DNA from 2 places in the Methanocalculus natronophilus genome. Region 2 is predicted to be linked to the other one. Evidence: riboswitches for the same ligand, from Rfam matches in the RefSeq annotation. Region 2 holds a riboswitch; the other holds the start of a gene.

Region 1 (4,431 bases), 140 kb from region 2:
GAGAAAAAGGGCATTATCAGGGGACTGATCATAGAGGCTTCGCGAAAATTCATGGAGATGGGTGACAAAAAGAACCCTGATCTGCTTCTCTATCAGGGCAGAGACGATCTGGTGGGAGACCTCAGAGCCTTCCCTCTCATTTGTCGCCGCAAAGGATTCGTTGAACAAGACCATGCTGTCAGGTTTCAGGGAATCCACGATCTGACTCATCCGCCTGAGCTCTTCATCAAATTTTCCACTCTGCATCGAATGGTCTTCTTCCCGCCTGAAATGGGTGAATATCCCTGTACAGACCTCTGCATGGAATGATTCTGCCGGCACAAACATTCCTGCCTGCATCATCATCTGTGCCAGGCCAATGCTCCGGAGAAAGGTAGTTTTTCCTCCCCGGTTCGCACCGGTGATGATGGTGAGATCTTTTCCTGTGGCAAACAAATCATTGCTGACTATTGGTTGATCGATTCTGAGGGCCAGGCATATGTCATATACCCCCCGAACGGAGCACTTCCGTGATCCCGGCTCTTCCGGGACCGGGAAACAGATAGTCGTCCCTCTGTGCGAAAGGTGGCTGTGCAGCTGTATGCAACCGAGATAGAATGCCAGCTCGGTCTTGAGACTTGTACACATCTGTACCAGGTGATCGGACACCCGGACAAGAAGAGCAGCAATATCTCTCACGCTCTCTCCTTTCAGCTCGCCCAATGCCCGAAATCCTGCAACATCCCGCTCTGCTATGGTGAAGTGATACTGATCAGGATCTTCCCTGGAAATAAAACGAGAGATCCAGGATTGCTTACCTGGCTTTCTGCTTCTCTGGATTGCATACCCGGTTCCCTGATTCCCCTTCCCAAGGACGGCACGAATCAGGTGTCCCTCCGGCAGTTTCAGTTCTTCGATCATCTCCCTCATGCTCAGGAGGTACTCATCAGAGAACTCCCGATCCAGCATGGAAAAGAACGTCCTGAAACCTTCAGATACAAAGGCTTCTCCATGCCGCTTTCCAATACCCCGGAGGGTTGCCAGCATCTCGATGAACAGCTCAATTGCCTTTACCGAATTGATTCGCACGGCGTCGGCGGACTGGCCAGTATATCTGCCGACTATCTTCAGGTACTCTTCAATCGATGCTGAGGCAGTATCATACATCTCCTGGATACTATCCGGATTGTTCATACAATCACGGAGAATATCCTGGCGGTAGCATATCGTGCCTGGATCACATGTTCCGGTCAGGAGGACATTTCTGACGACTTCCCTGATGAATACGTCACCACCTGCCATCGTGGCAACCAGGATATCCAATTCGAGATCGCAGCTGACCATCTGTTTCACCTGGGGCAGCGACTTCCACGCCGTCTGATACTCGCGGTGCCTCCACCGCTCAGGGGAAGGTGATTTGAGGAGCATGCCCCATTGAGGGTGAAAATCAGTATCTCTGTACAGAAGACAGGGCTTCATGATCGCATCCGCTCCTTGATCTTTTCATAGGTTACCTGGTTTTTCCTTGCGATAGCCATGGCATATGAAAGTCCATCGGCAGGCTTTCTTTCGATCCGATAGGTCCGCTGATCCGGGTCATCGACAACAACGGTGCTGACCATACTCACTGTTTTTGGCAGAGTCGTCAGCTCGTCTAAGAAGGTGACATAGATGCAGAGGATATCCTGGTCAATCACCTGGTCGAGTACTTTGTGACCGAGAAACAAGGCATCCTGCACGGTGGTGGAGGAAAAGATCTCGTTGATGATGATGATGCTTCTGGGCGTGCACTGGTTGAGGATAGTATGGATTCTTTCCAGGTCATCTTCCAGCTTGCTCCTGAATGTATTGATATCCTCCTCCTGTTCGAAGTGAGTGAAGAGCTTGTCGGGCAGAAAGAGCCGGGCTGTTCGTCCGGGAACCGGACACCCAAGAGATGCAAGGTGATGCAGTTGCCCATACATCCGGGCAAATGTGGTCTTGCCCCCCTGGTTTGGGCCGGTTATGACAAGAATACGCTCCTCTTGTTGCAGAAAAAAATCATTGGGAACAACTGATCGGTTACCGGAGAGAAGGCTGTTTGCCAGCGCCAGATCAAACCCCTCAGTGCAACAAATCTCTTTGCTGGTTTCAGAGACAAGGGGTGTGCAGAATGGGAGGCCTTTTTGTTTGAGGCAGCTGATGAATTCCAGATAGGCAATATAAAAATGAATGTCCCGGTCAAACCGGCAGATCGTCTCATCAGCAAAACCGGCATGTTTTTCCTGGAATGTATCCAGATGAGAAAACTCATTTTGGAATAATCGTGAGACGAGATCGAGGATCCTTCCTTCGACCTGGCTCATCTCTCTTTGTTCAGGGATTGTGTCCTTGTCAGAGGTGCCTGGCCCGGTAAGGAATTTTGAAAAAATATCTGCAACTTCCTGGTAATACTCCTCATCCGGGACATTCCTGCAGACTGTAACCTCATTTCCCCTGATATGGATTGTATATGCTACTCCTGCGAGTTCATTGCTGAGCCTGGTTATATCCTCAGCCAGGGAAATAAACTGTTCTGAGCTACTATATTGGTTCAGATAGGTCAGCATTGCCAAAAAGCCGCGTGACTCCAGGCTGCATTTTGAGAGAGCATCCGCAAGGGATTGTATTGCTTCGGTGTATATTCTGGCTGCCTCAAGGAACCAGCCTTTGTTTTGATACGTGTTGGGATTTTTTTCTGCCCGGGAGAGCAGCTGCCGCATGGACTGCATCTCTTTGGCAAATGTTCTGATGATCAGATAGAGGTGATCATCTCTGAGGTCTTCGAATACCTCCTGGCGGTACCGGACATCATCAGCACGATGTAATGGGGCATAGAAAAACGGGTTTAGGTGATACTCCTCATAATCCGCAGTCAGGGCTGATACAATCTGGTCCAGGTGAAGATCCTGGAAACAGGCAGGTTCCAGCATAGCATCGTCTCTGATATCGTCATCCGGATGTGCAAACAATATACCTGGACCCATCATGCAGCCTCCGTTTCGATTATTGCATATCGCTGAACGGGCTGACCCGGAAGAGAGGTATGCCTGGTTTTTTTCAGATACAGGGGCTCTGGCTCTTCCGGCAGACCAAAACGGGTGGTTCTACCAGATAGAAAGCACTTGATTATCCATGTACATGCCATACTGTCACATCAGGATAGAAGTCATCAGCAAAAGGCGGTTTATTCGGTGGACTTCATCACCGGCAGTAAGAGAGACGTGAGCGTGCGCTGAGGTACTTAGAGTTCCACAATAATTATAATCTTTGGTATGGCAGATCAGCTGGAGGCTCTCTAGAGTAAATCACCCCCCATTCACTCTCTTCCTGACTCTCCCATCTTCCCCCGGATCGCCCCCATCATCTCCCGGCTCCCCACAATCGCAAGCAGCAACCGGGCCCGGGAGAACGCAACATACAGCATCTCGTCGCTGTTTATCAATCTATCATCCAGCACGACGATGGTGACCGGGCTCTCCAGCCCCTTGAACCGCTTGACTGAATCAACGATGATTGCGTCAGTGGTGTCATTTTGAAAGAGCTCATTGCAGAACTGGTACCGCTGGCCGCCGATCTCGCGACCGGTGCAGTACTTGTCCCTGTCATCACGGGTCGAGATGAGGACCGCGATATCGGATGGCGGGATCTCTTCTCTCTCAACCAGGGTGTAAATGTACTCTTCAAGTCTTGTCCGTGCAATAGCAGGGGTCTCTGCCTCAATCCACTCAACCTCAAGGCCATCCGGCCCGATGGCTTTTGTCTCCTGGCCCTTGTAGAAGAGCCGGGCAACCTCGTGGATACGCTGGGTGTTCCGCAGGTTCAGGGAGAGGGTAAAGGGGATCTCATAGAGCTGTTCCAGGTACCTGCCCTCATTCTGGTAGACATCCTGGTTATTGTCATAGAAGAGTCGGATCTTCTGTTTTCCATCCGGGTCAAGTGCGGATTCTAGTGACTGCAGGAGGCGGGGAGGAAAGTCCTGGCCTTCATCAATGATGAGTGTGTCAAAGCGTCTCTCTGGCAACGTGCTGAGTGCTTCAAGCAGGTGAGTTGGGTACTTCTCGAGAAAGAGCCGGCTGTCAACCGTTGATCTATCAACGTCTATGCACGCCTCGGAGAAGAGGTCATCGCAGACCTTGTGGTAGTTGCCGATCATGAGCAGGTCACGGTCGCCTATTGTCTTTTTCATGTACTCTGAAAGCGGTCGGTTGTAGCAGGTGAGAAGGACCCGCTCCCCGGCGTGTATGCAGCGGACTGCCTCCTCCATTGCGAGGATCGTCTTTCCGGTACCGGCAGACCCGGATATTGCCACCCGCCTGGTACTGGCAAAGCCTGCTAGGATCTGGTACTGGAGAGGGGTCAGTGTCTGGATATGCGCCTCGTCATCTGCCATCACCCGGTGGAGAGGTACATTGAGCTGGAAGGGGTGGGCAA
Region 2 (4,431 bases):
CCAAAACAACCCGCTATATTCTGAATAGGCGGTGCAGAGATGGCGGTTACTGCTTTTATAGGCTGAATGAGCCGAATGTAGCTGATACATTCTATGCTCTCGCCTCGCTTCAGATGCTGGATGCACTTCCGGAAGACGATAACGCGACAATCTCGTTTCTTCACTCATTTCAGAAAGAGGATGGGAGTTTCTCAAATGTGTTTGTCGGGTGCCGGGCAATTGCTGGTCTGATCATCCTTGGGGATCAGCCACAGAGAGATCCAACAGACTGGATCATCTCTTCGCTTGGGCCACCACAAGATGGTATCCGGCCAATCGAATCGTCTTCACGTTACTGTCAGATGTACCTTCTCACAGATTTATGCCGATCTCTTGCTATCAGGGCAACCGGACCGGTTCGTGAAACCATTATCAACACGATCCTTTGGAATGTACATCTGGAGGGGGAGGCCGGGTTCCAATCTGCAACACTGACAGACACCTCCTATGCCCTCTCAATACTTGTGAATCTTGGGTATCCTCTTTCGTCAATTCGCTCCAGTTCCTGTATCAGATGCTTCGAAGACCCGGAATTTGGGTTTCTTGTGGTGCCTGGTATATATCCGCCGTACTTAGAGGATATTCATGCCGGGGTTCTTGTATCCTTCCTGCTTGGATACCACCCGGCATTTCTCAGGAGTTGTGAAGCGTTCATCATGAGGTGTGTTCATCAGAGTGGTGGCTATGTCAGATCCATCTTTGGCGGTTCGGCAACTCTTGAGCATACCTATCTTGCGCTGGATGCGATGAGGATGATTGGGGGGATTCGAAAGAACAATATTGGTTGTACCTCCTATCCGGGAACTGCATGAAGAGGTTGTATGAATATGGGCATGATAGTACTCTCCCCCCATTCTGTCGGGGCAGAAGGGCCTGCTGATCAGCATACCTTTTTGGATCCTGGAAAAAGCCTTAATCTCTGGAACCGGACCAATTTCAAACCCCATTGTTTCCATTGCCTGAATCAGGGAATCGCAACAGAAGAAACGATTACTATGCACCTTTCTGGTATTTCCAGGTATGAACCTGCTCTGCATGCTTCTGAAAAGCCCATCAGTACTGAGTCGGCTGTGTATCTTCTGCGGGAGATCGCATGCACCCTCCCACTGGTCTCAACTGATGAAAGCCGCCGTTTCCTAAAGAGGCGTACCCGCCATCTGTCTGTTTGGTTGCAGAACGCACGTGAGGCTCTCTCTGATAACGATATGGAGACATTTATTCCATGAAATCCCCGGTCAAAGCTCCCCTGATGCGTATTCTGCTCGATGGCAACTCACATCGTGAGATCGACCTTGCTACCGGTGTTGGTTTTACGAAGGTGGCAACTATTCGAAAGTGGCTTGATTCGTTTGAACGTGCCGGTTTCATCACAAGAGAGAAGAACGAGGGTGCGTCTGGGTATTCCTGTCGGCTGAATTGCAATCGTGAGACAATAATGAAGATATATAATTATCTGGAATTTCAGCATCTCCGACCCGATATCCGGAATAAACCGTGGTTCTGTCCGCTCTTCACCCGTCAATTTGAAGCCCTGCATGGGGAACTGCCGGATCTGATCGATGCGATGGTCCGGGCATCACACACGTTCTTTGAAACAATCTGCCACCTGGAATCCCCGGCAGAAATTGAAAAGATATACAGGCAGACACTTCTTGTGAATCAGCTTGCCGGCTTTTCCAGCCCTGAGTTTGATGAGATCTGCATATATTATCAGATCTTTCTGCATAGTGTCATCCGGGATATCAGGTACGGAGGCCTTGGGGAAGGGTTTGCAGATGTCCTTGGTATGGTGCAGCATGCACTATCCAGGAGCGCAGCTGAATTTGAAAAGCAATACACAAACGATCCAAAGAAACCGTCTGGAAATAAAAAATAGTGGATGAACACTCGTACCTCTTCATATGCAAGTATTGCAGCTGGCGGCTTCATCGGGGCATTCAGCAGTCAGACCCTTCTCTTCGTTGGAGTTTGAATTATTGGAGCATCTACCACTTTCTCTATGTTTGGAATTATGGTGCCAGACAGATCAGATCATTGATACAGGCTATGCAGATCTCGTCTATTACCGTACCAGGGAATTGAATCATTCCCTGAAAGCCTGACTGCTTTCGTCTTCAAGGTGTTTTTTAAGGGACCTGGATGGTACCTGAAGATCACCTGCGATCTGCTCAAGGCGGGGTTCATGGCTCGCCAGGACTGTGCCGTACCCCCGCATGTACTGTGGCCTGAGCTCTTCAGCCATGCAGTCGATTACACTGAGTCTGCTCAGAACTGCCTTTTTCATGGATAATCCCAAAGGCTCACAGGAGATCCCCTCCTCATCAGCTATGGTGACGAGCCGGGAGCGAAGATCGGTGCAGTATTCCATGATCACCTCTTTCTGCAGAGGTGACAGATCCATACAATACCTGGAATATGAACTGGCTGATCCCGTTCCATTCAGGATCTCTTCAATCTCGCACAGCTTCCCGAAGATGTGCTGACAGGTAATACGAAAGTGGCGTGCCTGGTTCTCATTCATTGTACAATGTCTGCTGTTGTCTGCCAATGGAATCACCTGATAATTACCGGATTGCCGCGCGAGCCGGGGATCTCCTGCACCCAAATCGCCACTGGCTGATCAGAGATGCTGGCGTGCCTGGACAAAAAAGTTTTCTTTTGCTTGCAATTGCCCGATAAACAAAGAATTAACTATCTTCCAAACTAACTATAGTCTTTACCAGGTGATGGAGTTCACCGCTAACTGCCTTTTGTGCTGATAACTCCTGTTCATCCGAATACCAATTACTCCAACTGAAGATGCAATTTTGACATTCGCATGAAAACCGGAGGAGATACAGTAATGGATAGTACATATATATCGGTTCCAGAGAATCTGGAAGAGATACTAACCGACCAGCAACGCCGCCTGGAGGCAATGGGGCACTGCTGGCTGCCCTATGCAGAGCGGCTGCGTGAACTCGATACGCGCCTTGTAGAAGGCAGATTTCACCTTGCAGTTCTTGGCCAGGTCAAGCGAGGCAAGAGTACGCTTTTAAATGCGCTGATCGGAGATGATGTTTTGCCAAGCTCTGTTATCCCACTCACTGCTCTTCCTACGTTTATCCGGTATGGCGATCAGCAGAAGCTGCGTGTTCGGTTTCTCGATGACAAGCCTGAAATTGAACTGAAGGGTGCGTCAGCCCGGTGGCTGAACGATCAGCTGATGCAGTATGTCAGCGAGGATGAAAATCCAAAGAATTCGAAAGGCATACGCGAGGTTGAGATCGATCATCCAGGAGAGCTGCTCCGTGATGTGGTCCTCATTGATACCCCGGGCATCGGCTCGATTTACAGGCACAATACAGAAGCGACGATGAATTTCCTGCCGCAATGTGATGCATCACTCTTTGTTATCTCTGCTGATCCTCCCATCACCGAAGTTGAGGTTGAATTCCTCAGGGAGGTGAAAAACCGTGTTGGTTACCTCTTCTTTGTTCTCAACAAGGTGGATTATCTCAATGAGACCGACCGGGTGAAGGCTCTTGACTTTTTCCGCACAATACTGGTTCAGGATGCCGGAATTGATCCTGATACGCCGATCTTTGCCATATCCGCACGGAAAGGACTTGAGGCAACGCTCTCCGGGGATTCTGCCCTCTGGGAGACGAGCGGGCTCAAGGCGATTTACACTCATATCGCCAGCTTTCTGGCTCATGATAAAAATCGTGTCCTGAGAGAGGCAATCGGTACAAAAGCATATGATATCTTCCGGGAGATCCACCTCCAGCTAAGCCTTGAGAGAAAGGCACTTGAACTGCCGCTTGCCCGGCTTGAAGAGAGGCTTGCACTATTTGACCAGAAAATCAACGAAATTCAGGTCAGGAAGATACAGGCCATGGATATTCTTGCTGGCGATCACAAGCGTGTGCGTGAACTGCTTGAGACGCATGTCAGAGACCTCTCCTGTCCACTGCGTGCAAAGCTCACCTCGGTTGCGGAGAATGCCATTGTACACTCAACAGACGATCCTGACAATGCAGCAGAAGAAGCTCTTGCTGCTATCATCCCCGGATGGTTTGAGCACGAACTCGGTGAATTAACCGGGATCATGGACAGGGAGATCAAAACGCGCCTGAAAGAGCATCAGGTACAGGCAGATTCCCTGGTCGAATCCATCAGGAAAGCAGCAGCAGATCTCTTTGATATTCCATACCATGCCCCTGATGGCGAACGGGTATACACACCTGTAAGACGGCCGTACTGGGTGAGTCGTACATGGGATCGGACCTTCTCCCCGGTTCCTCCCGGCGTATTCGGGAGACTGTTACCAAAGGCAGTTTTGGAGAAACGTGCCCGGGATCGTGCAAAGAGGCATATTGAATCGCTGCTGGTGCAGAATCTTGAGAACCT

What was found. Region 2 has a riboswitch for fluoride ahead of ABCO64_RS00675 (dynamin family protein). Riboswitches for the same ligand answer to the same signal wherever they lie in the genome.
Region 1: it holds a riboswitch for fluoride, as region 2 does, so the genes downstream of both, ABCO64_RS01500 (MutS-related protein) here and ABCO64_RS00675 (dynamin family protein) in region 2, are expected to answer to the same signal.

What each region holds. Positions count from the first base shown of each region.
Region 1 covers NZ_JBCEXH010000001.1:277,260-281,690, reverse strand. The annotation lists gene ABCO64_RS01505 (MutS-related protein) at 1-1,323, opposite strand, end outside; gene ABCO64_RS01500 (MutS-related protein) at 1,455-2,987, opposite strand; fluoride riboswitch at 3,154-3,215, opposite strand; gene ABCO64_RS01495 (nuclease-related domain-containing DEAD/DEAH box helicase) at 3,317-4,431, opposite strand, start outside.
Region 2 covers NZ_JBCEXH010000001.1:136,807-141,237, reverse strand. The annotation lists gene ABCO64_RS00695 (prenyltransferase/squalene oxidase repeat-containing protein) at 1-851, shown strand, start outside; gene ABCO64_RS00690 (hypothetical protein) at 861-1,265, shown strand; gene ABCO64_RS00685 (helix-turn-helix domain-containing protein) at 1,262-1,915, shown strand; gene ABCO64_RS00680 (hypothetical protein) at 2,123-2,560, opposite strand; fluoride riboswitch at 2,753-2,814, shown strand; gene ABCO64_RS00675 (dynamin family protein) at 2,882-4,431, shown strand, end outside.